Regions from separate parts of the Agromyces sp. NPDC058484 genome, predicted to be linked through region 2. Evidence: predicted binding sites of a transcription regulator. Region 2 holds the regulator's gene; each other region holds the start of a gene.
The links. Region 2 encodes LexA, which represses DNA repair genes until DNA is damaged. Its sites were predicted from a motif close to TCGAACANNTGTTCGA; they were not measured.
Positions count from the first base shown of each region.

Region 1 (9,843 bases), on a different contig from region 2:
GAGCAGGTCGTCGATGATCGTGGAGAGGATCGAGGCCTCCTCGAGCTGCCCGAGCACCCGCGCGGCGACCCGGCCCTCCTGGTCGAGCACGATCGTCGTCGGCACCGCGGCCGGCGGCACCGGGCCCGCGAACGCGAGCTGCGCCGTGCCCGACTCGACGTCGAGGATCGACGGGTAGCCGACGCCGTACGCCTCCTCGAACGAGGCCGCGGTTCCGGCCTGGTCGCGCACGTTGACGCCGACGAAGCTCACCTCGCCGGGGTCCTGCTCGGCGTGCACCTGCTCGAGGATTGGCGCCTCGACCCGGCACGGGGCACAGCCCGCATACCAGAAGTTGACCACCTGCACCTTGCCCGAGGCATCCGCGGAGTCGAATCGAGCACCGCCGGTCGTTTCACCGTCGAAGGTGATCGGTTCGCCGCGCTGCCCCTCGGCGTAGACCGAGATGGTGCCGTCGCCGGCGATGTAGTTCTTGCCGCTGCCCTCGCGGAACTGGTCGGCGAGCGGATCGCTCGCGCAGCCGGTGAGCAGCAGGGCGGATGCCGCGGCGAGCGCCATCCCGGCGGTCGAGTAGCGACGCAGGAGCGTATCGAGCCGCATCACACCGCCCCCACATCGGTCGCGTGCACGGCCAGGCCGGCCGCCGGATCGCGGTAGCCGACCTCGACCCAGCCGGTCCCTGAGCCTGCGGTGCCCTGAGCCTGTCGAAGGGTCGAAGGGCGCCGCTCGAACGTCGTGATGCTCGAGAGCGCGCAGCGGCGGCGGCGGGGGTCGTGGGCGAGCTGCTTCGCGGCGACCCTGCGGTGCACCATCCAGATCGGCAGCTGGTGGCTCACGATCACGGCGTCGCCGTCGTCGACCCCGTCGCACGCCTCGTTCATCGCGTGCAGCATGCGGGTGACGACCTCGCGGAACGGCTCGCCCCAGCTGGGCTCCCACGGGTTCACGAGGTAGGTCCAGTTGCGCACGTCGCGGAGGGCGCCGTCGCGCCCGGTCATGCGCTTGCCCTCGAAGCGGTTCTCGGGCTCGATGACGCGCTCGTCGAGGATCGTCTCGAGGCCGAACGCCGCGGCAATGGGTTCGGCTGACTGCTGCGTGCGCTGCAGCGGCGACGAGACGAGTGCACTGATCGGACGGCCGAGGGCGACGAGGTCGGCGGCGGCGGCCTGCGCCATCCGACGCCCGAGGTCGGAGAGGCCGTATCCGGGGAGTCGACCGTAGAGCACGCCCTGGGGGTTGAACACCTCGCCATGGCGCACGAGATGGATCTGCTCGGCCGGCACGGCTTCCAGTCTAGAGAGCGGTTCCCTTTGAATCCGCCGAGGAGCCAGAACCCCACCGGTAGGATGGTCGATCGTGACCTCCAGCCCCCGCACCCTCGTCAAGAACCTCGCCGCGCTCCCCGACGGCACCGTCACCGTCGCCGGATGGGTCGAGACGGTGCGCGATCAGAAGAAGGTGCAGTTCGTCATCCTGCGCGACGAGTCGGGGGCGGTTCAGCTCGTGAACCCGGCGACCCGTGAGCTCGACCCCTCGCTCACTGAGCCCGTCGAAGTGGCCGCGGCCCCTTCGACAGGCTCAGGGAGCGCCGCTCGCCTCGCCCTGACCGAGTCGATCTCGGCGCTCACGCACGGCTCGTTCATCATCGTCACCGGCGAGCTGAAGCACGACGAGCGCGTGAAGCTCGGCGGCATCGAGGTGAAGATCGCGTCGCTCGAGGTCGTCGGCGAGGCGAACCCCGAGACCCCGATTGCGGCGGACTCGAGCCTCGACAAGCGCATGGACTGGCGCTTCCTCGACCTGCGGCATCCGAAGCAGCACCTCATCTTCCGCATCCAGACGACGTTCGAGCACGCGCTCCGGCAGTACTGGATCGACAACGACTTCATCGAGATCCACACGCCGAAGCTCATGGCCTCGGCGAGCGAGTCGCGTGCCGAGCTCTTCGAGGTCGGCTACTTCGACGGCACGGCCTACCTCGCACAGAGCCCGCAGTTCTTCAAGCAGATGGCGCAGCCGGCCGGCTTCGGCCGGGTCTTCGAGATCGGGCCGGCGTTCCGCGCCGATCCGTCGTTCACGTCGCGGCACGCCACCGAGTTCACGTCGATCGACGCCGAGATGAGCTGGGTCGACTCGCACGAAGACGTCATGAAGATGCACGAGGAGCTGCTCGTCGCCGGCATCACCGCCGTGAAGGAGAAGCACGGCGCCGAGATCGCCGACCTGTTCGGCATCGAGCTCGAGGTGCCGACGACGCCGTTCCCGCGCATTCCCCTCGCCGAGGCCAAGCAGATCGTCGCAGACCGCGGCTACGTCATCCCGCGCGACGACGCAGACATCGACCCCGAGGGCGAGCGTCAGATCTCGGCGTACGTGCGCGAGACCTACGGTCACGACTTCGTGTTCCTGACCGACTGGGACATCAGCCTGCGGCCGTTCTACCACATGCGCCACCCCGAGCAGCCGACGCTCACGAACAGCTACGACCTCATCTACAACGGCGTCGAGATCTCGACGGGCGCGCAGCGCGAGCACCGCATCGACGTGCTCGTCGAGCAGGCTCGCGAGAAGGGGCTCGACCCCGAGGAGCTCGGGTTCTATCTCGACTTCTTCCGCTACGGCGTGCCGCCGCACGGCGGGTTCGGCATGGGGCTGGCCCGCGTGCTCATGCTCATGCTCGAGGAGCACTCGATCCGCGAGACCACGTACCTGTTCCGCGGACCGACGCGGTTGCTTCCGTAGCCTTCCCGTCATCCCCTTCCGACGGTCATCCAGCAGGGGCACAATGGCGTTGGGAGCATCATGAACGTCGAAGCATTGCACGCGTACCTCGCAGACCGTTCCGTCGTGACGGTGGTGACGACGAGGCAGAACGGCGACGACGTGTCGACGCCGATCTGGTCGGTGGTCGTGGATGACGTGCCGTACATCCGTTCCGAGTACGGCAGCGACGGACGGTGGTATCGACGGGCGACCGCGCGGGGTCGTGTCGGGTTCGAGGTCGGCGACGATCTCGAGCGCGTCGTCGTCGAACGGGTGACGGATGACGCGGAACTCTCCCGTGTCGACGATGCCTACCGCGTGAAGTACCGCACGAGTTCGTCCTCGCTCGAGATGATGCTCAGGCCGCTTGCTCGCGCGTGCACGCTGCGGATCACGCCGTGAACGTGAAATGACGACGACGGCCGCGTCGGCTCACGCCACGTTGACGAGCCCGACTTGCGCGAGCAGGCGCGAGACGTCGAAGTAGCGTCGTTCCTCCTCGACGAAGCCGTCGCGATCGAGGCGTGAGAACACGGCTCCGGGAACGTCGATCGTGCTGCCGGTGGGCGCGATCTCGCCATCGGGCGTGGACAGGGGGCCCAGGTGGGTTCCGATCAGTCCGTAACGGAAGGCGATGGCCGACTGGTCCTGGAGCACGTCGAGCAGCGTGAACCGGGCGTCGGGAATGGCGCGGCGCAGGTCGGCGGCGTCCTGCTCGACCGCCGCCCGTCCGCGAAGCGGCTGCGGGTACAGCGGGTCGTGGACGATCGCGTCCTCGGCGTAGATCGCAGCGAACCCTGCCGGGTCGTCGCGGTTGAACGCGTCGATGGCGCCCGCATATCGCTCTCGTGGGATCATGGTTCGGCTCTCCTCCGGGCGGGAGATCCGCCCTTGGAACGATGATGCGATCCGATTGGCCTCAACGGATCGGGCACCTGACCCATTTTCGGCCCGACGCTCGGCCGGCTGCGCCGGTGGCGCTGCGACAATGGTGAGGTGACCGCGCAGTCCGCGCTCGATCGTGGCACGGCCGCCATGTCGGCGGGCGACTGGGCGGCGGCGCGCACTGCGTTCGAGGCGGCCGTGCTCGAGACGGGCTCCGCGGCATCCCTGGCCGGCCTGGGCGACGCGCTCTTCTTCCTCGGCGACATGAGGGAGGCGGTGCGGTTCCGGGAGCGTGCGTACGCCGTGAGCCTCAGGTCGGGTGACCGCGTCGCCGCCGTCGACTCGGCGATCTGGCTCTGCCTCTCCTATGGGATGGCGCTCGGCAATCGGGTGGCCGCCAACGGCTGGCACACCCGCGCGCGCAGTGTGCTCGCCGGAGACGAATCGGTCCTGCCGAGGGGGTGGCTCGCATACGAGGGCGCGCTCCTCACGACCGACACCGCCCGCAGCCACGAACTGCTCGAGCATGCGCTCGCCGTGGCACGGGATGTCGGGAACCGGGACCTTGAGCTCTGCGCGCTCGCCGAACGGGGTGTCGCTCGCGTGAAGCTCGGCGAGACAGCGGCCGGCCTGTCCGATGTCGACGAGGCCATGGCCGGCGTCATCGCCGGCGAGCCGGCCGACTTCTTCACGGTCGTGATGTCGGCGTGCTCGATGATGACGGTGTGCGACATCACGGGAGACCTGGACCGTGCCCGAGCATGGTCGGATGCCGCCGACGCGCTCATGGAGGGGCGCGGATGCCCGTACCTCTTCGCCGAATGCCGCGTCTCATATGGTCGCGTGCTCATGCTGTCGGGCAGATGGCCGGAAGCCGAGGCCGAGTTCACCCGTGCGGCGACTGTCGCAAGGGGGGCCTTCCCCGCCATTCACGCTCGCGTCGTCGCCGGACTGGCGGAGCTCCGCACCCGGCAGGGGCGCCTGGAGGAGGCGGGGGCCCTCATCGAGCGTGCCGGCGCGCCGATACAGGCCGCCGTGGCCGCCGCCGGCCTTGCATTGCGCCTCGGCGATCCGGCGAGCGCCGTCGCGCTCGTCGGCCGGTGGTTCGACTCCGATTCCATGAACACCGCGGTTCCCATGCACGCCGGCGGCCACGGGCACTCGATCGAGGCGGCGACGGCCCTCGCCGTCAAGATCGAGGCGCTGCTCGAACTCGGCGAATGTGCGGCCGCGACGTCGGCAGCGGCGATACTCGATGAGCGGAGCGCCGTGAGTCGCCCGGGGATCGATGCCGCACACGCCGCGCTCGCCCACGGACGGCTGGCGACCGAGGCATCCGTCGCCGTGCGTTGCTTCGAGCGTTCGCTCGAACTCTTCGCCGCGATGAACCTGCCTCTGGAAACCGGTCGCGTGCGGCTCGAACTCGCGCGCAGGCTCGCACCGGACTCGCCACCACTTGCGACCGCCGAGGCCCGTGCGGCCCTCAACGCCTTCGATCGGCTCGGAGCGTCCGGAGACGGCGACATCGCCGCCGAGATCCTGCGCAGTTTGGGAGCGCCGGGGCGACACGTGCCGCGCTCATCGGCACGGCTGACGCGGCGCGAGCAGGAAGTGCTCGATTTGATTGCAGACGGCCTGACGAATCCCGAGATCGCCGCGCGTCTGCACATCTCGCGGAAGACCGCTGCGCACCACGTCAGCAACCTGTTGGCCAAGCTGGGTGCGAGCAATCGGGTGCAGGCGGTCAAATACGCGTCCGGGAATCGAACCGGCGCATGAGAACGGCTGGTCGTGCGGTCTGAGGGATGCGCGCGCTCTTCGAGCGGGGGTACATTCGTCCCAGATCGACCCGACGCCACATTCTGCCGGGTCCGCGGCGAAGCGGGAGATGATGCGCCGCGAAGGTCGGGAGGAGGACCTCATGAGAAACTCGGATGGATCCACCGGGACGACGACCTCCGAGGCTGAGACCACCCAGGACGTGCACGACGTCATCGTCGTGGGTGGCGGCCTGGCCGGGCTGACGGCTGCCCGCGAGCTGCGTCGCGCCGGACTGAGCGTGCTCGTGCTGGAGGCACGCGACCGACTGGGTGGGCGAGCCTACTCCAGCCAGCGGTTCGGCGGCGATGTCGAGCTCGGTGGAGCGTTCGTGCACTGGTTCCAGCCGCATGTCTTCGCCGAGATGACACGGTATGGGCTCTCCTCACGAGTGCTGCCCCTGCCGCCTCGGTGGTCGTATCGCGGCGACGGTCGACTGCACGATCGTCCGAGCTTCGAGATGGCCATGCAGCTGCAGGGTGCATTCGATCGTCTCTACCCCGACGCGCGAGACATCTTCCCGCTTCCGTACCAGCCTCTCGCGGTTCCCGAGGAGGTCGCAGCGGTGGACCACCTGAGCGTTCAGGACCGCATCGACGCCAGCGGCCTGAGCGCCGACGAACGCGACATCGTGAACGCGATCCTCAGCACGTCCTGCTCGGCGCGATGCTCCGAGTCAGCGTTGACCTCGATGATGCGAGAGTTCTCCCTCGCCGGGTGGAGCTTCACCGCCATGATGGACACACTCGGCGCCACAGCCCTGCACACGTCGGACCTCGTCAAGGCTGTGGCGACCGACGGCGAACCCGCGATCCGGCTGACCACGCCGGTCGATGCAGTCGAGGAGGCTGACGGCCGAGTCACAGTGGTCGCCCGCGACGGCACGCCGTTCACCGCGGCGGTCGCCATTGTGGCCGTGCCGCTGAATACGCTCGGGGCCCTGCACTTCCAGCCGGCGCTCGGTGCCGCAAGACTTTCGGCGCTCTCCCACGGGCATGCCGGCCGAGGCATGAAGGTGTGGGCGCACGTCCAAGGGCTTCAGGAACCGGTATTCACCACAGCTCCCGATGACCTGCCCCTGACCGCCGTGGTCACCGAGCAGGTCCGCGACGACGGCAGCCAGTTCGTCGTCGGGTTCGGCCCCGACGCGATGCGCGTGCCGCCGAACGACGAGACAGCGGTGCGGGACGCGCTCGCCGGGATGCTTCCCGCCGAGGCGCACATCCTCGGAACCGACGGCCACGACTGGTGCGCCGACGAGTTCTCTCGCGGCACCTGGTCATCGTTCCAGCCGGGACAGCTGTCGACGTTGCCCGCGCTCCAAGCTGCCCATGGCCGGGTGCTCTTCGCCGGATCCGATATCGCGAACGGCTGGAACGGCTTCATGGACGGTGCCATCGAATCCGGCCTCACCGCCGCACGATCAGTCACTCGGCTGCTGGCTGCATAGCGCGATCGGCCGTTGCAGGTCTGCGCACCCCGCTCATGCCGCCGACGGGCATAGGCTCGAACGGTGAGCGACACGAGCCACCCCGGCAACCCCGGCCGCGCGGGCCGCCCCGGCGACCCCGGCCGCGCGGGCCGCCCCGGCGACCCCGGCGACCCGACCCGCCCGGTCGCCACGACGCCCATGGTCCGCATCGACGGCGGCACGTTCCGTATGGGCTCAGCGGAGTTCTACCCCGACGAGACACCGGTGCACGACCGCACCGTCGGCGCCTTCGAGATCGACCTGCATCCGGTGACGAACGAGCAGTTCGCCGCGTTCGTCGAGGCGACGGGATACGTCACCGTCGCCGAGCGCCCGCTCGATCCGGCCGATTTCACCGGCGCCGATCCCGCCGACCTCGTGCCGGGCGGACTCGTGTTCACCCCGACTTCCGGGCCGGTCGACCTATCCGCACGAAGCTGCAGGTCATGCCTCGAGCTCTTTCACCAATCGCACCAGGCCGTCGACACCGACGAGCGGAGCCCGGTCGACGAGCAACTCCTCGGCCGCGTCGAGCAGGTCGCGATCGGCGCGTGGCGCGATGCCGTCGAGGAAGCGCCGAATCAGCTCCGCGGCGTCGACGCAGATCGCGCCCACACCGAGTGCGGCGGCGAGCCGTGGGCGCCGCGCAGGCAACGACTCACCTGTGAACGACGCCCGCTTCGCGGTCGCTTCGCCGACAGCCACCAGCCTCGCCGCATCGGAGTACCGACGACCGGTCGCTTGCGCGATCAACCGTTCGGGTGACGCGAACCCGTGCTTCCGCGCGAGATCGTCGCCTTCAGCCCGACGGGATCGCGCTGCGAGTTCTGCAGCGCACCGCGCCTGAAGAGATTCGACTCTTCGGGCGAGTTGAGCCAGTGACTCAGTCGCGCGCACAAGTCCCGAATCGCTCATCGCCCAACGTCGGCATCGACTTCGCTCGAGGGCCGCAGCAGCGATCCGCCCCACGACTCCTGCACCTCAGCACACGCGTTCTCCAGACCGTGGAGGGCGACGGGCGCTTCTGGCATAGCTCGATTCTACTGGAGTTGGCGTTGTTGTGGGAAGGTATATTCGATATATCCTTCGCCGCTTTTCCTTTGTTGCTCGAAGCTTTATTCTAGGCATCTGTCTCGGTGAAGTCCGTCATGGTGCACTACCCGCGCAACGACACCGTATTCGGCATCCTTCGACGCGCCCAAGAGTTGCGTATCCACGCCTCAAGCGGGGCGATGAAGCGCAGCTTCATCTAGGCAGATACCCAGAAGCTTTATTCGACGCATCTGCTCACGTGAGCCGTCGGAGCATCCGTCGGGCGGCAAGCGGTCACGTCACGAATGGCGTGCGAGGCTGGGAAGATGGCTGCCACGACCCGACTCCTCAGTATCGACGATGCACCGAGGCTCGCGCAGTTGCAGGCAGACGGACGGGAGTTCTTCGCGCCTTGGGATCCCGTGCGCGAGAACTCCCACTACACAACCGAGGGACAGGCGGAGGTGATCCGACGCGTGCGAGCAGACCATGGGCGCGGTGTGGCGCTGCCGCAGGTCATCCTCGACGAGGCGGGTGACGTCGTCGGCCGCGTCACGCTGAACGGCATCGTGCGCGGGCCATTCCAGTCGTGCAGTGTCGGGTACTGGGTCGCTCCGGAGGCGAACGGCCGCGGCTACGCCACCGATGCACTGCGGGCGATCACGGCGCTCGCATTCGGCGATCTCGGCCTTCATCGCGTACAGGCGGAGACCCTGCGGCACAATCAATGGTCCCAGCGGGTGCTGGCCCGAGTGGGATTCCGGCCCATCGGAATGGCGCCCCGGTACCTGAAGATCGCGGGAGAGTGGCAGGACCACGACCTTTTCCAGCTACTCGTGGAGGAATGAGAGCGGCGGCCGCCGCAGGCCCGCTGTCTGCCCTGTTGCGGATTCGATACCCGCACCACACTGCACGTGATGGAGATGGGGCGCTGAAGCCACCAGCTTCGACCAGGCTACGCACGATGTAATCGGTCGGGTTCCGCAAGCCGAATACGGGGCGGCCGGGGGTCAAAAGCCCGGGTTGTCGACCGCCCGGTCAGAGCGCCAGGGCTTGCGCCAATCCGGCGCGTCCCACCCCTCGGCCACATAGATGCGCTCGCGCGAGATCTTGTCGCCGCGAAACTCGTGAATGCTGACCCCGTACATCCCAGCGCCGCCGTCGTAGCGCGCGGTCAACTCCACCACCGCGACATCATCGCGCACGGTCACCCGCAGAATCTGGAATGCGACCCCCGCCGGGTACTGACTCCGCCAGGTTGTGAACGTCTCGCGGCCGTCGTAGCGCTCGCCGGACTGTGGAAACTCCAGGACTGCGTCGTCGTGGTAAAGCGCCTCGGCATGCGCGACGTCGCCGCCGGGCGTTTCGAACATCAGGCGAAGCTTGTCACGGATGACCGCTTGGTCGGCCATGTCTGCACCCTACGCCGATGGATGGCACAGGTCGAATGTCAGCGTCGAGTTCGACCCGCGCGCCCCGACCAGGCACCTCGCCGTCACCGGCCTCTACGCGCTACCCGATGTCCGTCGCCGTGCTGGCGATCATCCTCGCCCGGTGTCAGAATGCGGAAGGCAACACCGCCGACGGCAATAGGCTCGAACCGTGAGCGAAATGAGCCACGCGAAAGAACGCCGCCCGGGCCACCCCCGTGACGTCACCCTCCCGACCCGCCCGGTCGCCACGACGCCCATGGTCCGCATCGACGGCGGCACGTTCCGCATGGGCTCGGCCGAGTTCTACCCCGACGAGACGCCGGTGCACGAGCGCACTGTCGCCGCATTCGAGATCGACCGGCATCCGGTGACGAACGAGCAGTTCGCCGCGTTCGTCGAGGCGACGGGATACGTCACTGTCGCCGAGCGACCGCTCGATCC
Region 1 covers NZ_JBHXMP010000014.1:48,057-57,899, forward strand. The annotation lists gene ACFWN7_RS12455 (TlpA family protein disulfide reductase) at 1-600, opposite strand, end outside; gene ACFWN7_RS12460 (histidine phosphatase family protein) at 600-1,283, opposite strand; gene aspS (aspartate--tRNA(Asn) ligase) at 1,357-2,742, shown strand; gene ACFWN7_RS12470 (DUF2255 family protein) at 2,803-3,165, shown strand; gene ACFWN7_RS12475 (ester cyclase) at 3,196-3,621, opposite strand; gene ACFWN7_RS12480 (LuxR C-terminal-related transcriptional regulator) at 3,760-5,427, shown strand; gene ACFWN7_RS12485 (flavin monoamine oxidase family protein) at 5,570-6,916, shown strand; partial or broken gene ACFWN7_RS12490 (SUMF1/EgtB/PvdO family nonheme iron enzyme) at 7,097-7,363, shown strand; gene ACFWN7_RS12495 (DUF222 domain-containing protein) at 7,382-7,852, opposite strand; gene ACFWN7_RS12500 (GNAT family N-acetyltransferase) at 8,296-8,817, shown strand; gene ACFWN7_RS12505 (nuclear transport factor 2 family protein) at 8,980-9,381, opposite strand; gene ACFWN7_RS12510 (formylglycine-generating enzyme family protein) at 9,659-9,843, shown strand, end outside.
Region 1: ACFWN7_RS12495 (DUF222 domain-containing protein) is a predicted target of LexA. The motif match lies at 8,045-8,060, and genes of this name have one in related genera.

Region 2 (9,843 bases):
GATGTGCACCGAGTGGTCGGAGTTGTCGTTGTGCGAGTCGTTCGTCGAGTTGTCCGAGTTGTCGGAGTTGTCCGAGTTGTCGTTGTACGAGTCGTTCGTCGAGTTGTCCGAGTTGTCGGAGTTGTCCGAGTTGTCGTTGTACGAGTCGTTCGTCGAGTTGTCCGAGTTGTCGGAGTTGTCGTTGTTCGAGCCGACGTTGTTGTCGTTCAGCGAGCCGACGTTGTTGTCGTTCAGCGAGCCGACGTTGTTGTCGTTCAGCGAGCCGACGTTGTTGTCGGTGATCGGTACCGCCACGTTGGTGTTGAAGGAGTCGCGAACGCGATTCCACACGTTGTTGCCATCGAAAGCCATGAGCGTGTTCCTTCACTCTTCGGGACGCATTCACGCCCTGCTGTTGGTTGTGTATCCCACCGTACGAGCCCGACGTCCTCGTCGGCATCGGGGGCTATCCCGAGCGTTCATGGGGACGGTGTGGGGATCTCCGATCTCCGGTCGGGGAACGATAGGGGATGTGGTGGCGCCGCTCCTCCCCTGGGCGCCACAGCTCGCAGATGAGCGGGAAATCGATCGTCCCCGCTGTCGTCGCCGCCCACAACCGCCCCGGACAGTAGCGTGCCCGGCAGCCCCCGAGGGGGCGGCCGGGCACGATGTTCGAATGAACCTACAGGGTGACGTCGTCGACCTGTACGGCGACGGCGTCGGGGCTGAGGATGTTGGCGTTGTCGACGTCGACGTCGATGTCGGTCGAGTAGTCGTCGTTGAACGAGTCGTTCACCTCGACGTCCCAGTTGGTCTCCTCGTTGTACGAGTCCCACGTGTTGCCGATGGAGACGTCGCCCACCTCGATGTCGGTGCTGGAGTTGTCGACCCAGGCGTCGTGGCCTGCAGCGACCGAGCCGTCACCCGAGGCGACATTGGCCTCGTTCCCGATCGCCTGGTTCACGTTGCCGCCACCGTAGCCGCCGCTGGTCGAGATGTTCTGGTTGACGGACTGGTCGACCACCGTCGAGCGGTTGTCGATGTTCACCTCGGTGTCGCTGCCGCCGTGGCCGCCGTGGCCGCCGTACCCGGCCGCAGCCGCGCCGCCGCCACCAGCAACGATGTTGAGGTCGTCGAAGCCGACGTTGTACTGCCGGATGCCGGCGTTGACCGAGTTGTCGGTCTCGTTGAACGAGTCGCTGATGTGCACCGAGTGGTCGGAGTTGTCGTTGTACGAGTCGTTCGTCGAGTTGTCCGAGTTGTCGGAGTTGTCGGAGTTGTCGTTGTACGAGTCGTTCGTCGAGTTGTCGGAGTTGTCGGAGTTGTCGGAGTTGTCGTTGTTCGAGTCGTTCGTCGAGTTGTCCGAGTTGTCGGAGTTGTCGTTGTACGAGTCGACGTTGTTGCCGTTCAGCGAGTCGACGTTGTTGTCGTTCAGCGAGTGGACGTTGTTGTCGTTCAGCGAGTCGACGTTGTTGTCGCTGATCGGAATCGCCACGTTGGTGTTGAAGGAGTCGCGAACGCGATTCCACACGTTGTTGTCATCGAAAGCCATGAGGTGTTCCTTCGCTATCCCGGACGCTCTCGCGCCCTGCTGTCGGTTACATGGCCCACCGTACGAGCCGGATGCAACCACCGGCATCGGGGGCTAACCCGACGTCGGCGCGGGGTCCGTAGGGGCCTCTCGCACCAGATCGGGGGAGCGATAGGGGTGCAGCGGCGAACTCAGTGCGGATCCGTGGCGACCAGCCGCACCGTGAGCGAGTCGACCAGCGTTGCGATCGCGTCATCCGCGGCCCATCTCGCGGCGAGCCGCTGGAGCACCGCATCGAGTTCGCGGCGTGTCAGGCCGCGCACCAGGGAGAGCTTCACGACGAGCTCGGGACCGGCGAGCCGGGCATCGGGATCACCCGCCGCCAGTTCGACGTCGTGCACTGCGAGTTCAGTGCCGATCGAGCGACTGAACGCTTCGCGTACCTCGGGAGAGTCGAACGGCGGATGCCACGCCCGCGACTGTGCGATCGCCCACACCGCCGGCCGCCGCACGACGAACTCAGTGTCCGAACCCGGATCGAGCACGACGAGGTCGGTACCGTCGTCGGCCGCCGCGAGCGCGACCCGCACGCCGTCGGCCGGCACCGGACGGGCTACCGGGTTCCACCGGGCCATCGCATCGACCGATGCGAAGACCGGCAGTACCCGACGCCCGTCGGGACCCTCGACCGTGACGATCGACAACTCCTGGCTCTTGTCGACGGCCAGGCCGTGCGCGCCGGCGATGGTCCCTGAGCCTGCCGAAGGGTCGCCGAGATCGGCCAGGAGCGGGATCAGGAGGCGCGACCGCGCGAACGCGGCGACGACGTCGCCCTGCCCACCGTCGCCGGAACGGAACCGCGCAAGTGCCGCCATGAGTGCTTCGGGCGCACGTCCGTCATCGGCGGCGTGCGGGTTCGGCTCGAACGAGCGACCGGCCCACGGGACCCCCGCCGAGTCGGCGGCAGCGTCCGGTGCAGCCCGACGCGCGGATGCGGCATCCGCCGACGAAGCTTCGCGGCCCTGCTCAGTACCCGGCGACATCCAGCGCCTCGGCCAGCGTGAAGGCGCCGGCGTAGAGGGCCTTGCCGACGATCGTGCCTTCAAGGCCGAGCGGCACGAGTTCCCGGAGCGCCGCGATGTCGTCGAGGCTCGAGACGCCGCCCGAGGCGACCACCGGGCGATGCGTGCGGTCCATGACCTGCCGGAGGAGGTCGAGGTTCGGCCCCTGCAGCGTTCCGTCCTTCGTGACGTCGGTGACGACGTACCGCGCCGCGCCGGCCTCCTCGAGGCGGTCCATGACCTGCCAGAGATCGCCGCCGTCCTGCGTCCAGCCGCGCGCCGCGAGGGTCGTGCCACGCACGTCGAGGCCGACGGCGATCGCTTCGCCGTATTGCGCGATGACGGATGCCGCCCATTCGGGGTTCTCCAGCGCCGCAGTGCCGAGGTTGATGCGCTTGGCACCGATCTCGAGCGCGTGCTCGAGCGACGCGTCGTCGCGGATGCCGCCCGATAGTTCGACGTTCACGCCGCGCACCTGGCGGATGACCTTCTTCAGCACGCCGGCATTCGAACCGCGCCCGAAGGCCGCGTCGAGGTCGACGAGGTGGATCCATTCCGCGCCCTGGTCGGCCCAATCGGCCGCGGCGTCGACGGGGTCGCCGTAGTTCGTCTCGGTTCCGGCCTCGCCCTTGGTCAGGCGAACGGCCTTGCCGCCCGCGACGTCGACTGCGGGAAGCAGCACGAGACGGGGGGTCTTGTTGAACTCACTCATCACTGTCCTTGAATCGGTGGCTGCGATACGCCACGTCGGCACAGTCACAACATCCTAGTCCGCTCGAGCCCCGACGGCTCGGGGTCGACGCCACTCGTTCTGCCGGGCGGTCCTCGTTCACTCGAGCGATCCCAGCCAGTTCGCGAGGAGCCGGATGCCGGCGTCCGACGACTTCTCGGGGTGGAACTGGGTCGCCGACAGCGGGCCGTTCTCGACCGCGGCGAGGAACCTGCCCCCGTGCTCGGCCCAGGTGAGCCTCGGAGTGGGGAACGGCGGCAGCACGTCGAGCAGCCACTCCTGTGCCGCGAACGAGTGCACGAAGTAGAATCGCTCGTCTTCGATGCCGTCGAAGAGCACCGAGCCGGGGTCGGGTTCGACCGTGTTCCAGCCCATGTGCGGCAGCACCGGTGCCGGCAGTTCGGTGACCACGCCCGGCCACTCGCCGAGGCCCTCGGTGTCGACGCCGCGTTCGACACCGCGATCGAAGAGCACCTGCATGCCCACGCAGATGCCGAGCACCGGGCGTCCGCCCGCGAGGCGGCGATCGATGACCTCGTCGCCGCGTACCCCCCGAAGCTGATCCATCACGGCCTTGAACGCGCCCACGCCGGGCACCACGAGTCCGTCGGCCTCCAGTGCTGCGTCGCGATCGGCGGTGACCTCCACCTCGGCGCCCGCGCGTTCGAGCGCCTTCGCCGCGGAGTGCACGTTTCCCGATCCGTAGTCGAGCAGCACGACGCGCCTGGGGTTCGTCACAGGGCGCCCTTGGTGGACGGGATGCCCGACACAAGCGCGTCGAGCGACTTCGCCTGCCGGAACGCGCGGGCGAAGGCCTTGAACTCCGCCTCGGCGATGTGATGCGGGTCGCGCCCGCCGAGCACGGTGACGTGCACCGTGAGTCCGGCGTTCAACGAGATCGCCTCGAAGACGTGCTGCACCATCGAACCGGTGAAGTGGCCGCCGATGAGGTGGAACTCGAACCCCGCGGGCTCTCCGGAGTGCACGAGGTACGGGCGGCCCGAGATGTCGACGACGGCCTGCGCGAGCGCCTCGTCGAGGGGCACGAGCGCGTCGCCGTAGCGGGAGATGCCGCGCTTGTCGCCGAGCGCCTCGCGGATCGCCTGGCCGAGCACGATACCCACGTCTTCAACGGTGTGGTGCACGTCGATCTCGATGTCGCCGCGGGCGCGCACGCTCAGGTCGGTGAGCGAATGCTTGGCGAACGCCGTGAGCAGGTGGTCGTAGAACGGCACGGATGTCTCGATGTCGCTCACGCCCGAGCCGTCGAGGTTCAGCGACAGATCGATGCTCGATTCGCTCGTCTCGCGCTGCACGCGGGCGGTGCGCGGTGCGCCGGGTGAGGTCATGACGTCAATCCTATTCGGCGGCCGCGGGAGCGAACACGGCGATCGCCTCGAGGAATGCGGTGGTCTCGGCCTCGGTGCCGGCCGTCACCCTGAGGCATCCGGGCAGGCCGATCTCACGGATCAGGATGCCGCGGTCGAGGAGCGCCTCGAAGACCGCGCTCGGGTCGTCGACGCCTCCGAAGAGCACGAAGTTCGAGCCGCTCCGGTACGGACGGAAGCCGAGGCGAGCGAGCTCAGCGGAGATCCGGTCGCGTTGGGCGCGGATCTCGTCGACCATCGCGAGCATCTCGCCGGAGTGCGCGAGGGCGCCGAGCGCAGCCGACTGCGTGAGGGCCGACAGGTGGTAGGGCAGCCGGACGAGCCGGAGCGCGTCGATGGCGGCCGGATCGCCGGCGAGGTAGCCGACTCGCGCGCCGGCGAACGCGAAGGCCTTGCTCATCGTGCGCGAGACGAGCAGGCGAGGGCGACCTTCCAGCAACGTGAGGGCGCTCGGCGTGCCGGGGTCGGCGAACTCGAAGTACGCCTCGTCGACGACGACGATGCCGCGGGCGGCATCGGTGACCGAGGTGATCACGTCCAGCGGCAGCGGAGTGCCCGTGGGATTGTTCGGCGCGCAGAGCAGCACGATGTCGGGGTCATGCTCGCGCACTGCGGCGACGGCCGTCTCGGTGCTGAGCTCGAAGTCGGCGTCGCGTTCGGCCGTGACCCACTCGGTGCCGGTGCCCGACGCGAGGAGGCCGTACATCGAGTAGGTCGGCGCGAACCCGATCACCTTCCTGCCGGGGCCGCCGAAGGCCTGGAGGATGTGCTGCAACACCTCGTTCGAGCCATTCGCGGCCCAGAGCTGCTCCGCCTCGAGCCCATGGCCCAGGTAGCCGGCGAGCGCATTGCGAAGGGCGGTGAACTCCCGGTCGGGGTAGCGGTTGAGGCTGAGAATGGCCGCGGCGACGCGGGCGACGATGTCGTGCGCCACGGCTTCGGGGATCGGGTGCGTGTTCTCGTTGACGTTCAGGGCGACCGGTACGGACTTCTGAGGGGCGCCGTAGGGCGCACGACCCCGCAGGTCATCACGAATGGGCAGGTCGTCAAGGCTCGTCACCCGTCCATGCTAGCCACGCACCGGGTGCCGCTCTGGCGCGCGCGTCTCACGGAACGACCGGAAGTGCCAGGCGCTGCCCCGGTTGGACGACGACGTCGTCGAGGCCGTTGAGTCGAAGGATCTCGTCGATCACCACGCGAGGGTCGCCACTGGGCGCGATCGACTCGGCGATGGCCCAGAGCGAGTCGCCCTGGTACACGGTGACGTACTCGAATGTGCGAGCCCCGAGGTTCGCGCCGGAATCGGCGGCGGCGCCGCCCGACCCGAGCACCGCGACGAGCGCCCAGGCCACGAGCGGCACGGCGCACAGGCTCGTGACAACGGCGCGACCGCGGCGCGTGAGACGGAGCCGCGTCGGCGCAGACGTCGGTAGCGGCGTCGCCGCAGGCGTGGGCGCAGGCGTCGATGCGGCTCCGCGCGGATGCTTCGACGTGCCGAATCCGTCTGACGCGATCACTGCACTCATCTCTCACACCTCCTGTGGGAGCCGCATCCGACCCTCGGCCGGGAGGGCCGGATGCGAAGCTCTGTTCCGAATGTATCTTCGATTCTTCGAAGCTGCAAGGGTCCGTTCGGCATTTCCTGCCGAGATTCCCGCGACACACTCGAATGAATGTTTGCCGCACCGACATCGGGCGGATACAGTTTCGAATGTCAGAAGACAGTCGATCAGACACCACCGACATCCGGCCGCGACGGCCGCAACGAGGGGCGGAGACCGTGAGCACCGACATCGACGACGTGCGCGAAGGCGGCAGGGTACGCCGCCGCAAGAGCCTCAGCGCGAAACAAGTCGCCATCCTCGAGGTCATCCAGCGCTCGGTCTCGAGTCGGGGCTACCCGCCGAGCATGCGGGAGATCGGCGATGGCGTGGGGCTCTCATCTCTTTCGAGCGTCACCCATCAGCTGAACCAGCTCGAACTCGCCGGTTATCTGCGGCGTGATCCGAACCGCCCCCGCGCGCTCGAGGTGCTCATCGAACTGCCCGACTCCGCCGAGCGAGCGCCATCGGCCGGCGAGGCCATCCCCGTCGGCGACGCGGCGATGGTTCCGCTCGTCGGGCGCATCGCCGCGGGCATCCCCATCACCGCCGAGCAGCAGATCGACGAGGTCTTCCCGCTGCCCCGCCAGCTCGTCGGCAAGGGCGAGCTGTTCATCCTGAAGGTCGTGGGCGACTCGATGATCGACGCGGCGATCTGCGACGGCGACTGGGTGGTGGTGCGCTCCCAGCGAACGGCCGAGAATGGCGAGATCGTCGCCGCCATGCTCGATGGCGAGGCGACGGTCAAGGTGTTCCGCCAGCGCGACGGGCACACCTGGCTGCTCCCGCGGAACAGCGCATTCGAGCCGATCGTCGGCGATCAGGCCGAGGTGCTCGGCAAGGTCGTCGCCGTGATGCGGGCCGTCTGAGCTCGCACGCGCACGCTCATGCTGCGCGTGCGCTCGCCGGCTCGGCGCCCACCCGCGCGTGCTGACGCAACCAGTCGATCACCGTGTTCATGAAGCCCGCGTGGTCGTCGCGGAACACCGTATGGCCGGTGCCGGCGACCGTCTCGACCGTCATGCCCTGATGGCGGAGCTGCGCCGCGACCCGCTCGGTGATGAGGAGGCTCTTCTCGGCGAGCACGACCAGCGTGGGCGCGACGAGCCGTACCGGCGGCACGAGTGGCCGGGTGTCGGCGAAGCCGAGGATGGTGCGCTTGTCCCAGTCGCGCAGTGTCGCGAGCTCGATGTCGACGTCGGTCGCGCTCCACTTCGGGTTCATCCGCACGAGCGCCGAACGCCGCGGCCGCGGTGCGATCGCGAAGAAGGCCTTGAACGCCCAGCCCCGGATCCCCGCGGGGAAGGAGAACGCCGGGTCGACGTAGATCGCAGCCCGGGGTGCCATGCGGTCGGCCACGAGGCTCGCCACGAGCCCGCCCAGCGAATGCCCCATCACGACGTCGGGCGGGCCGTGGAGCAGCGGTTCGAGCGTCTCGACCACGTCGTCGGCCCAGACGGCCGGAGAGTAGCGACGCGCCCGCGGGCTGCGCCCATGGCCCGTCAGGTCCACCGCGAGCACCCGGAATCCGCGGCCCTCGAGCTCCGCCGTGACTCGATGCCACGCGCGCGAATCGGACATGATGCCGTGGATGAGGATCGCGGTCTTCGCGCCACCGCCGGATTCGTGTACCGCGAGCTGCATGCACCGACGGTAGGTCACGTGTCTGAGGAATCGCCGCGAGCGGATGCCGCAGACGGCAGCGGGCGGATGCCGCGGGCCACGCGACATCCACCCATCCCCTGTCTGTTCCTACTCGGCGAGCACCGGCTCCGAGAGCTCGGCACGCACGGCCCGCGTCGCCTCGATGATGTGCTCGAGGGAGGAGACCGTCTCGTCGTACCCGCGGGTCTTCAGGCCGCAGTCGGGGTTGACCCACAACCTCGACGCAGGGATCTCGGCGACCGCGCGCTCGAGGAGCGCCTGCACCTCTGCGGCACTCGGCACGCGTGGCGAGTGGATGTCGTACACGCCCGGGCCGATGCCGTGGTCGAAGCCGCTCCCCGCGATGTCGTCGACGACCTCCATGCGGCTGCGCGCCGCCTCGATCGACGTGACGTCGGCGTCGAGGTTGCGGATGGCGTCGATGACCACGCCGAACTCCGAGTAGCAGAGGTGGGTGTGCACCTGCGTCGCCGATGCCGCGCCGCCGGTGGCGAGGCGGAACGACCCGACCGACCAGTCGAGGTACGCGGGCTGGGCGGCGAGCTTCAACGGCAGGAGCTCGCGAAGCGCGGGCTCGTCGACCTGGATGATCCGGATGCCCGCCGACTCGAGATCGGTGATCTCGTCGCGCAGCGCGAGGGCCACCTGGCGGGCGGTGTCGCCGAGCGGCTGGTCGTCGCGCACGAATGACCACGCGAGGATCGTCACCGGGCCGGTGAGCATTCCCTTCACGGGCTTCTCGGTCAGCGACTGGGCGTGGGTCGACCACTCGACGGTCATCGCCGCCGGCCGCGAGACGTCGCCCCACAGGATCGAGGGGCGCGTGCACCGCGAGCCGTACGACTGCACCCATCCGTGCTGGGTCACCGCGAAGCCGTCGAGGAGCTCGGCGAAGTACTGCACCATGTCGTTGCGCTCGGGCTCGCCGTGCACGAGCACGTCGAGACCCAGCTCCTCCTGCAGGCGGATGACGCGCTCGATCTCCTCGCGCATGAGCGCGCGGTACTCGGCATCCGTCAGCTCGCCCTTCACCACCCGGGCGCGGGCGCGGCGGATGTCGGCCGTCTGCGGGAACGAGCCGATCGTCGTCGTCGGCAGCTCGGGAAGCTCGAGCGCCTCCTGCGCCGCGACGCGCTCGTCGTAGGCCGCGCGGGTGAAGTCGCGGTCGGCGAGCGCGGCGAGGCGTCCGCGCACCTCGGGCACTCGCACGCCGGGGGCGCCGGCGCGGTCGGTGAGGGCATCGGATGCCGCATCGAGCTCGCCCTGGATCGCGGCGCGCCCGTCGGCGAGGCCGCGGGCGAGGGTCGCGACCTGGGCGACCTTCTGGTCGGCGAACGCGAGCCAGCTCGCGAGGCGGGCGTCGAGCGCGGTCTCGTCGTCGACGTCGTGCGGCACATGCAGCAGCGAGGTCGAGGTCGACACGGCGACATCCGACGACAGCGAGCGGAGCGCGTCGGCACGCTCGAAGGCGCGGGCGAGGTCGCCGCGCCAGATGTTGTGGCCGTCGACGACACCCGCTACGAGGGTCTTCGACGCGAGCGACTCGCTCGTCGCCGGATCGAGGCGCTCGGGAGCGGCGCCCCGAACGAGATCGAGGCCGATCGCCTCGACGGGGGACGCCGCGAGGGCGGGAAGCGCGTCGTCGAGAGCCGCGTAGGGGGCCGCGACGAAGATCCGGGGACGGCGCTCGGACGCGCCGAGGGCGTCGTAGGCGAGGCCGATCGACTCGATGACGCGCTCGCGCGGCTCGTCGATGCTCTCGCTGACGAGCGCGGGCTCGTCGAGCTGCACCCAGGCGGCGCCGGCCGCCTCGAGCTCGGCGAGGAGCGCCGCGTACACGGGCACGAGGTCGTCGAGGCGGTCGAGCGGGCGGAAGCCCACCGGGGCG
Region 2 covers NZ_JBHXMP010000002.1:172,547-182,389, reverse strand. The annotation lists gene ACFWN7_RS03375 (hypothetical protein) at 1-351, opposite strand, end outside; gene ACFWN7_RS03370 (hypothetical protein) at 662-1,531, opposite strand; gene ACFWN7_RS03365 (SseB family protein) at 1,702-2,553, opposite strand; gene priA (bifunctional 1-(5-phosphoribosyl)-5-((5-phosphoribosylamino)methylideneamino)imidazole-4-carboxamide isomerase/phosphoribosylanthranilate isomerase PriA) at 2,537-3,283, opposite strand; gene hisH (imidazole glycerol phosphate synthase subunit HisH) at 3,401-4,039, opposite strand; gene hisB (imidazoleglycerol-phosphate dehydratase HisB) at 4,036-4,650, opposite strand; gene ACFWN7_RS03345 (histidinol-phosphate transaminase) at 4,661-5,749, opposite strand; gene ACFWN7_RS03340 (LysM peptidoglycan-binding domain-containing protein) at 5,796-6,215, opposite strand; gene lexA (transcriptional repressor LexA) at 6,470-7,159, shown strand; gene ACFWN7_RS03330 (alpha/beta fold hydrolase) at 7,176-7,934, opposite strand; gene metE (5-methyltetrahydropteroyltriglutamate--homocysteine S-methyltransferase) at 8,043-9,843, opposite strand, start outside.

Region 3 (9,843 bases), 110 kb from region 2:
CGCTGTACCGCCGCTGCTCGGGGGTGTCCGCGGCCCAGGCGAAGTAGCCGTTGAAGTTCTCCTCGCCCGAGAGCACCGTGCCCCACGGCGTCGTCCCGCCTGCGCAGTTGCCGAGGGTGCCCCTGACCCAGCGGCCCTCGGGGTCCTCCGCCGTCTTCACGAGGTCGCTGCCGGCGGCCGGACCCGTGAGCTCGAACACGGTCTCGACGGTGACGCGACGAGAGCGCTTGCCGTCGACGACGTACGACCACGGCTGGCCGCGCCTGCGGCGCTTCAGCTCGACGACCGCCATGCCCATCGCGGCCTTGTAGATGTCACCGCGCCGCTGCAGTTCGGCCGGGTCGCTCGTCGGCGGGAACATGATGTTCGGATTGACGTACTCGTGGTTCGTGACGAGGACGCCCTTCTTCTCGTTCGAGTCGACGATGATGTCGAGGTAGTCGTTGTTGTAGCCGAACTGGCCGGCCTGCGCCTCGGCGGTCTGGTTCTCGAAGTCGAACGCCGGTGTCGACGAGAACAGCGGGTCGCCCCAGCGGATGATCGGCTGCCACGTGAACCCGTCGGGAACCGTGACGTCGTCGACGAGGCGGTCGACGGGCGCGATCGGACCGAACGAGAGCCCGCCACGGCCTCCACCCGGACGGCCCCAGTGCGCGTGCGCGGCACCCGACGGTGCGACGACGTTGCCGACCGCGAGGCCGATGGCGCCGGCGGCGCCCAGCCCGAGCAGGGCCCGACGCGAGAGCGCGACCGAGGCGATGTCACGGAAATGCGGGTTGGCCGACGTGTTGCACTCGGGCCCGAGGCATGCGTCGGCGCACTTCAGACGGCAAGTCACCGGCGACCGCTTGCCCTTCGCGTGGTCGATGATCGGAAGGGAACGGCGGGTGTCTTCGGTCAGTGACATGGTGCTCCTCACTCGCAGGATTCGTGCTGCGTAGAGGCTCGTGACGAGCGACGACGAATCGGCGACCTGTGGGTGAACGTGCGGTGGCGGCACGGGGAACGATTGGACCCCGAACGAGCAACGCGCGGTCGGGTCCTAGCCGGCCAGGGCCGCGGCGACCCCGTCGATCGGCACGGTCACCCGGTCGCCCGAGGCGCGATGCCACACCTCGACGACGCCGTCGGCCACGCCGCGACCGGCGATGACGACCTTCGGCACGCCGATGAGCTCGGCGTCGCCGAACTTCACGCCCGGCGAGACCTTCGGGCGGTCGTCGAAGAGCACGTCGAGTCCGGATGCCTCGAGCTCGCCCACGATCGTCTCGGCCGCGTCGAACGCCGCCTGGTCCTTGCCGGTGGCGACGACGTGAACGTCGAACGGCGCCACCGACGCGGGCCAGACCAGGCCCTTCTCGTCGTGGTTCTCCTCGGCGAGGATCGCGAGGATGCGCGTCACGCCGATGCCGTACGAACCCATCGTCACCGTGACGAGCTTTCCGTTCTCATCGAGCACCTTGAGCCCGAGCGCCTCGGCGTACTTGCGGCCGAGCTGGAACACGTGCCCGATCTCCATGCCGCGGGCGAGCTCGACCGGTCCCGAGCCGTCAGGGGCCGGGTCGCCGGCCCTCACATCGGCGGTCTCCACGACGCCGTCGGCGACGAAGTCGCGCCCCGCAACCAGGCCGAAGACGTGCTTCTGGTCGAGGTTGGCGCCCGTGATCCACTCGGTGCCCTCGGCCACGCGCGGGTCGACCAGGTAGCGGATCCCGGTGCTGCCGCCTTCCCCCAGCACGGCGCCCGTGGCCGACCAGGGCCCGATGTAGCCCTTCACCAGGCCGGGATGCGCGGCGAAGTCCTCCTCGGTCGCCGGTTCGACCACGGACGGGGCGAACACCACCTCGACGCGCTTGAACTCGACCTCGCGGTCGCCGGGCAGGCCGACCACGATCACCTCCCGCGTGCCGTCGAGGTGCGTGACGGCGAGCACGACGTTCTTGAGGGTGTCGGCCGCGGTCCAGGCGCGGCCGTCGGGGCGCGGATACGCGCTGTTCGCCAGGTCGACCAGCGTGGCGATCGTGGGGGTGCCCGGCGAGTCGAGCACCACCGGGGCAGGCAGGTCGTCGGTCGGGATCGATTCGGGGACGACCGTCGTGAACGCCTCGATGTTGGCGGCGTACCCGCCGGCCGAGCGCACGAAGGTGTCCTCGCCGACCGGTGTCGGGTGCAGGAACTCCTCCGACTTCGAGCCGCCCATCGCCCCGGCATCCGCCTTCACGATGACGTACTCGAGGCCGAGCCTGGTGAAGATGCGCTCGTAGGCGTCGCGCTGCGCCTGGTAGCTCGCGTCCAGCCCCACGTCGGAGGCGTCGAACGAGTACGCGTCCTTCATCGTGAACTCGCGGCCGCGCAGGAGCCCCGCGCGCGGGCGCGCCTCGTCGCGGTACTTGTCCTGGATCTGGTAGATCGTGAGCGGCAGGTCCTTGTACGAGGAGTACAGGTCTTTCACGAGCAGGGTGAAGACCTCCTCATGCGTCGGCGCGAGCAGGTAGTCGGCGCCCTTGCGGTCCTGCAGCCGGAAGAGGTTCTCGCCGTAGTCCGTCCACCTGTTGCTGATCTCATACGGCTCGCGCGGCAGGAGCGCCGGGAAGTGCACCTCGTGCGCGCCCGCCGCCGCCATCTCCTCGCGCACGATCGCCTCGATCTTCGCCTTCACACGCAGGCCGAGCGGGAGCCACGCGAACACCCCGGGCGCCTGCCGGCGGATGTAGCCGGCGCGCACCAGGAGGCGGTGGCTCGCGACCTCCGCGTCGGCGGGGTCCTCGCGGAGCGTGCGGAGGAAGTAGTTCGAAAGGCGAGTGGGCACCCGAACAGTCTAGGAGGCGCCGGATGTCGCGACCGGCGTCACTCGGCGAGGATGAGGTGCAGGGCGCGACGCGCTTCGTCGATCTTCTCGGCCGCCGCGGTGCGCTGGGCATCGGTCGCCGCATAGCGGAACTGCCCGACGACGCCCATGAGCCTGCGGACGCTCTCGAACAGGGCGACGGCGGACTCGGTCGGACGCGGCACGTCGGACCACGCCTGCGCGACCTCCTCGGCATGGTCGGTGATGTACTCGCGCCCCGCGTCGGACAGTTCGTACTCGGTGCGGCGACCCTCGCCCCGCGGGGCGATGAGCTCCTCGTCGACGAGTTGCTGCAGCGTGGGATAGACCGAGCCCGGGCTGGGACGCCACGCATCGTGCGTCTTCGCGGCGATGGCCTTCATGATGCCGTAGCCGTTCAAGGGGCCCTCGGCGAGGAGCGACAGGATGGCCGTCCGCACGTCGCCCTTGGCGCGACGACGGCCGCCGGGCGCCCCGAATCCGCCGAGGCGCGGCATGCCGGGTGCGCCCCAGCCGCCCCACGGCTCGCCGCGGAATCCGTGGCCGTCATGGTGATATCGACCCTCGTGCGGGTGCCTCTGGGAAGAGTTGGGGTTGTGGTGTTCGCGTCGCATGAGCGCAGACATCCTTTCGTCGGGCTCTCGAAGGAGAGATTACGTAACTTCTGCGATACGTCAACGATATATCGTTATGTTCCTCAGGTCAATCGCTTCGCGGACGATCCGTCGGGACCGCTGAACCCGCCCATAGGCTGAGCCCATGCCCGATCGCCGCGCCCACATCGCCGCATCGGCCGCGCAGAGCGAGCTCGCCGCGGCGCTCGCCGCACTTCGGGCTGAGCTCGATCTGCCCATCGAGTTCCCGCCCGAGGTGCTCGCCGAGGCGGAGGCTGCGGCATCCGCGACGCCGGCGCCTGAGGTCGACCGACGCGATCTCCCCTTCGTGACGATCGACCCTGCAGGATCGAGGGATCTCGATCAGGCGCTCCACCTCGCACGGAACACACGCGGCTATGCCGTGCATTATGCGATCGCGGATGTCCCGGGCTTCGTGCGCCCCGGCGGCGCCATCGACCTCGAGGCTCGTGAACGGGGGCAGACGCTGTACGCGGCCGACGGCCGAATCCCCCTGCATCCGCCGGTGCTCAGCGAGGACCGCGCCTCGCTCCTCCCGGGCGTCGATCGCAGCGCCTTCGTGTGGTCGTTCGAACTCGACGCGGACGGCACGGTGCGGAGCACCCGCCTCGAACGCGCGGTCGTGCGATCGCGCGCGCAACTCGCCTACCACGAGGCGCAGGCGCATATCGACCATGGCACCGGCGACCCGTCGCTTTCGCTGCTCCGCGACGTCGGCCGACTCCGCGTCGAACGGGAACGGGCGCGCGGTGGCGCCAGCCTCAACGTGCCCGACGAGGAGATCGTGCGTACGGAGGATGGGGGCTACGCCCTCGAGCTGCGGCGCCTCCTCCCGGTCGAGGATTGGAACGCGCAGCTCTCGCTGATGACCGGCATGGCCGCGGCGGAGCTCATGATCGGGGCTCGCGTCGGGATCCTGCGCACCATGCCCGAGCCGGGGCCCGACGCGATCCAGGCGTTCCGCGCCCAGACGGTCGCGCTCGGACACCCATGGCCGGCGTCCGTCGGCTACGGCGAGTACCTTCGGGGCCTCGACCGCGAGGACCCCGTATGCCTGGCGATCATGGAGGCGGCGAGCGCGCTGTTCCGCGGAGCGGGGTATGCAGCGATGGATGGGGCGGTCCCGGCCGATCCCGCGCAGTCGGCTCTCGCCGCACCGTACGCCCACGTCACCGCGCCGCTTCGGCGCCTCGTCGACCGCTGGGGCCTCGTCATCTGCGAGGCGATCAGCGCCGGACGGGAAGCGCCGCAGTGGGCGCGCGAGACGCTCCACGAGCTCCCCCGATTGATGGAAGCCTCGTCGCGCCGCGCGTCGCAACTCGACGCCGGCTCGATCGCGCGGGTCGAGGCCGCGGTGCTCTCGGGCCGCGTGGGCGAGCGGTTCGCGGCGACCGTGCTCGCGATGCGCAATGGCAGCGCGGTGATCCAGCTCGCCGAGCCGGCCGTGACGGCGACGTGCTCCGCGACCGGCATGCGCCCCGGCGAGCTGATGCCGGTCGTGCTCATGCGTGCGGACATCCCATCCGGAACGGTGGAGTTCCGGCCCGCCGACGCCTGATCCACCGGATCAGACGCCCTCGTCGTCGTCTTCCTCGTCCTCCATCGCGAAGTGATCGAGCTCCTTCTCGTCCGCATCGGCGGCGTCGGTCTCGGGAGCATCGGGCTCGGCGTCCGCCGCGGCGTCGGGCGCGTCATCCGTGCCCTCGTGCAGCGTGCCCATGCCGTCTGGATACCCGGCCTCGTCGGGGTACTCGTAGTCGGTGCCATCGGCGCTCATCGCAGCCCCCTTCCCGAGCGGATGCCGCGGGGGCATCCGGTGCGCTCACCCTACTCGCGGCGCTCGCACGCGGCCACCGGTCAGCGCGATCGAAACCGCCGGAGGTGCTACGGGGTGAGCACCTCGGGGGAGCCCAACGGGGCATCCGCCCCCATCTCGTCGGCGATGCGGTTCGCCTCGGCGATGAGCGTCTCGACGATCTCGGACTCGGGCACCGTCTTGATGACCTCGCCCTTCACGAAGATCTGGCCCTTTCCGTTGCCGGATGCCACGCCGAGGTCGGCCTCGCGTGCCTCACCCGGTCCGTTGACGACGCACCCCATCACGGCGACGCGCAGCGGCACGGTCATGCCCTCGAGCCCGTCGGTGACGTCGTTGGCGAGCTTGTACACGTCGACCTGCGCCCGACCGCACGACGGGCACGACACGATCTCGAGCCTGCGCTCGCGGAGGTTCAGCGACTGCAGGATCTGCAGGCCCACCTTGATCTCCTCGACCGGCGGGGCGGAGAGGGAGACGCGGATGGTATCGCCGATGCCCTCGGAGAAGAGGATGCCGAACGCCGTCGCGCTCTTGATCGTGCCCTGAAAGCTCGGCCCCGCCTCGGTCACGCCGAGGTGCAGGGGCCAGTCGCCGCGCTCGGCGAGCAGCCGGTAGGCCTTCACCATGACGATGGGGTCGTTGTGCTTCACCGAGATCTTGAAGTCGTGGAAGTCGTGCTCCTCGAACAGGCTCGCCTCCCACACGGCGCTCTCGACGAGCGCCTCGGGCGTGGCCTTGCCGTACTTCTGCAGCAGGCGGGGGTCGAGCGAGCCGGCGTTCACGCCGATGCGGAGGGAGACGTCGGCCGCCTTCGCGCGCCGCGCGATCTCGCCGACCTGGTCGTCGAACTTGCGGATGTTGCCGGGGTTCACGCGCACCGCGGCGCACCCGGCGTCGATCGCGGCGTAGACGTAGTTCGGCTGGAAATGGATGTCGGCGATGACCGGGATCTGGCTCTTCTTCGCGATGATCGGCAGCGCCTCGGCGTCGTCGCGGCTCGGCACGGCGACGCGCACGATGTCGCAGCCCGACGCTGTGAGCTCGGCGATCTGCTGCAGGGTCGCGTTGATGTTCGGCGTCGGCGTCGTGGTCATCGACTGCACGCTGATCTGCGCGTCGCCGCCGACGAGCACCTTGCCCACCTTGATCTGGCGCGACTTGCGTCGGGGGGCCAAGACCTCAGGGACTTTGGGCATTCCGAGATTCACTGCAGGCACCATGCCAGTCTACGGCGCCGCATCGAGGCGGACGGCCGAGCGCGTCAGGCGCAGCCGTCGGCGACATCATGCTCCGGTTCATGCGTCACACGCAGCCCGACGCGACCGATACCGGCGCGGAAACCGAGGCGACGTAGTCGACCTGCGTGCCGTAGTTCTGCGCGGTCTCGTCCCACTCCCACTCCGAAAGGCCCACGCCGTACTTCGCGGCTCCGACCTGCGGATCGGGGACCTCGACGTGCTCGACCGCCCATCCGGAACATGTCCAGAGGTCGGGATCGATTCGGTCGCCGAGCGCATCGAAGGCGTCTCCGACGTGGACCCCGTCCCTGGTGACGAGCTCCTTGCCGCGCACCTCGACCTGATCGAAGTAGACCCGGAAGTCGGGTGCGCCCACCGTCGCATCGCCGAGGCGGGCCACGCCCTCGCCGTAGTGGATCTCGTCGACCTTCAACGCATCGTCCCAGATGTGCATGACCCCTGCCGCATTGTGGTTGCCGGCATCGTAAGGTTCCTCCTCCGGCGGTCCACCGAGCACCGCGGTGAGCGCGGCGAGGGCCTCGTCCACGGAGCCCGCGTACTCGAGCGAGCCCACCACGGTGCCGCCGGCATCGTGGAGCTCCAGCGCCTCCGGCCGCGCGACCAGTGCGGTCACCGTGGTGAGCGGGTCGACCGGCTCGGCGGTCGCGTCGCGGTGGCGGTAGGGAGCGGCGCCGCGGCATCCGGCGTGGGCGTGGGCGTGGGCGACGGGCCGACGCAACCCGTGAGGGCGAGGACGAGTGCGGTCGCGGCCGCGGTGAGGGCACCGGCGCGCAGGGGTCGGGTCATCGTGCTCCGTATCAGGACGGGAACCGCCCTGTGCGGCATCCGTACACATCATGCCTGAGGCGCGACCCCCCGCTACGCCGGACCGCATCACGATCCCGCAACGCGGACGGATCACCCCATGGCGTGCGGCGTCTGGCCGCGCCCGTCGACCCTTGGATCAGTTCACCACGGTCGCATCGAGGACCGGCACGGCTCGCTGACCCGGCTCGACGCGTGAGCGGTGTCGTTTCGAGATCCCGGCCGTCCCAGGCCCGCACCTCCGAACCGAATCCATCTTCGATGTCGGTGGGTGCTGAGATGATCGAACCATGGCAGAAACATTCGATCCCGGTGGCGAAGTCGCGCTGGCAGACCCGCTGTCAGAGGTCGACCCGACCGACATCGACATGCTCGACGTCGACGTGCTCGAGGAGTTGTTCGAGTATTCCGGTGGGTCGGCGTCGTTCGATGGGTTCGCGGTGATGTGTGCCGCATTGGACGCGGCCGAGCAGGCTGAGTTCGCTGTGAACCGGGCGATGGCCGCGCATCTCGATGCGGTGCGCGAGGCGCTCGCGATCGCGGCTCGGAACCCGGGCCTGTATCTGCGTGCGAACGCGGCGGCCGGGTCGGATGCAGCGGAGTTGGCGGTGCGGGCGGCGGCGGCCGAGTTGTCGATGCGGCTGCACGTTCCGGCGGGCACGATCCGCACTCGCGCGCACGAGGCGACGGTGCTGCAGGAACGGTTGCCGTCGGTGTGGGCCCGTTTCGCCGATGGCGCGGCCCCCTACGTCGATGCCCGAGTCGCGGTCGACACGGTCGCCGGTTTCGATCCCGGTGACGCTCGACTGGCAGAGGCCGACGTGGCGTTCGCAGCGGTGATCGGTACGGTGTCCACCTCCCGGCTCCGGCAGCGGGCCCGCGCCATCGGGGCGAAACTCGAGCGCGAGCACCTCGAGGCACGGCACACCCGGGCCTACGCGCAACGACGAGTCGTGGTCGAGCACGTCGATGACGGGATGGCGTGGGTGAGCGTGTACACGAGCTCGGTCGAAGCGGCACGCCTGTGGTCACGGCTCGACGCGACCGCTCGCCGTGACGTCGGCGTGGCCGGTGACGTACGCACCCTCGACCAGTTGCGCGCCGGTGCCGCCGTCGCCTGGCTGGCGGGTGATGGCACGCCGACCGCCGCCCGCGCCGAGGTCATCGTCACGATCCCGTTGCTGAGCCTTGCCGGCGCCGGCAGCGAACCGGCGACCCTCGACGGGGTCGGGCCGGTCGATCTCGCCACCGCCCGCCGACTGTTCGCCGACGCGCCCGCGTTCCTCCGCCTCGCGGTCGATCCGATCACCGCCGCCCCGCTCGCACTCGACCGCAGCCATTACCGGCCGACGAACGCGCAGAGAGTCTGGCTCGCACTCACCCACGGCCGTTGCTCCCGGCCCGGCTGCGATCGGCTCGCGGCGACCGCCGACATCGACCATGTGCTCGACTGGGCGGCGGGCGGCGTCACGAACGACGAGAATCTCGCCCCGACCTGCCGTGGCGACCATCGCCTCAAACACGCCACGCGATTCATCATCGAGAAGCCCCGCAATGGCACCACCACATGGCGAAGTCCCACCGGCCGCAGCTACACCCAGATCCCGCCCTTCTGAACAGGCCCACCGGAACCGGCCACGTGCTCGCTGCACGCAGGTCCATTCGGGAGCCGCCGACGGCATACCGTTACCGGTGGTCGATGCCATGTCTCCCGACAGCGGAGCCGTGAGCTGCCGAGAAGCCGCCGCGACGGAACGAGTAGGTGTTGCGCGGCAGGTCGGCGATGTCGCCGGCACACCGCCATCGCATGTCGGAGGCTGGTCTCCTCAGGCGACGTCGAAGCGATCGGCGCTCTCGATGAGCGCCAGCAGCGCCTCGCGGAACGCCGCGGGGTGTTCGAGATGCGGCGAGTGTCCGCAGTCGTCGAGCTCGAGCTCCGTGACGCCGCCACCGGTGGCGGCGTAGCGGTCGAGCACCGAGCGGGTCTGCGCGATCATCGGCTGCGGCGGCGCCACGTCGTCGCCCGGAACGGGTGCTTCGATCGACGCGATCGTCGAGGAGTCCTCGCTCGCGCGGAACTCGACGAGGATCTTCACGGTGCCGGGTGCCCCGACGGCCTCGCGGGACTTCTCGACATACTCGAGATAACGGTCCTGAGCATCCCGAGGGATCCTGCCGAAGATCCGGCACAACGACGAGCTCATCCCAGCTTCAGGCGAGGTCGTGGCCCTCCGCCGTGGACAGCGAGACCTCGCGAGCCGTGGCGGCGGTGAATCTGACCGCGAACGCCGGACGCTCCAGCGAGAGCTCGGTGACGACGCCCTCCCATCGATCGACGTATCGCTGTTCCCACGGCTCGACTCCGGCCCACTGGTGCAGGGTGCGGGGAGGGAAGTGGTTCCCACCTTCGACCATCGATCGACGGGCGCGAGTCCGAAGACCGTGAGCGCGGCCACCGCGTCGGCGGGAGCGGACAGGTAGTCGAGGTTTGCGACGGCG
Region 3 covers NZ_JBHXMP010000002.1:63,306-73,148, reverse strand. The annotation lists partial or broken gene ACFWN7_RS02825 (PhoX family protein) at 1-907, opposite strand, end outside; gene ACFWN7_RS02820 (proline--tRNA ligase) at 1,043-2,809, opposite strand; gene ACFWN7_RS02815 (PadR family transcriptional regulator) at 2,848-3,441, opposite strand; gene ACFWN7_RS02810 (RNB domain-containing ribonuclease) at 3,587-5,020, shown strand; gene ACFWN7_RS02805 (hypothetical protein) at 5,030-5,239, opposite strand; gene ispG (flavodoxin-dependent (E)-4-hydroxy-3-methylbut-2-enyl-diphosphate synthase) at 5,347-6,477, opposite strand; gene ACFWN7_RS02795 (hypothetical protein) at 6,584-7,153, opposite strand; gene ACFWN7_RS02790 (hypothetical protein) at 7,150-7,326, opposite strand; gene ACFWN7_RS02785 (DUF222 domain-containing protein) at 7,635-8,960, shown strand; gene ACFWN7_RS02780 (alpha/beta fold hydrolase) at 9,171-9,548, opposite strand; gene ACFWN7_RS02775 (hypothetical protein) at 9,556-9,759, opposite strand.
Region 3: ACFWN7_RS02785 (DUF222 domain-containing protein) is a predicted target of LexA. The motif match lies at 7,591-7,606, and genes of this name have one in related genera.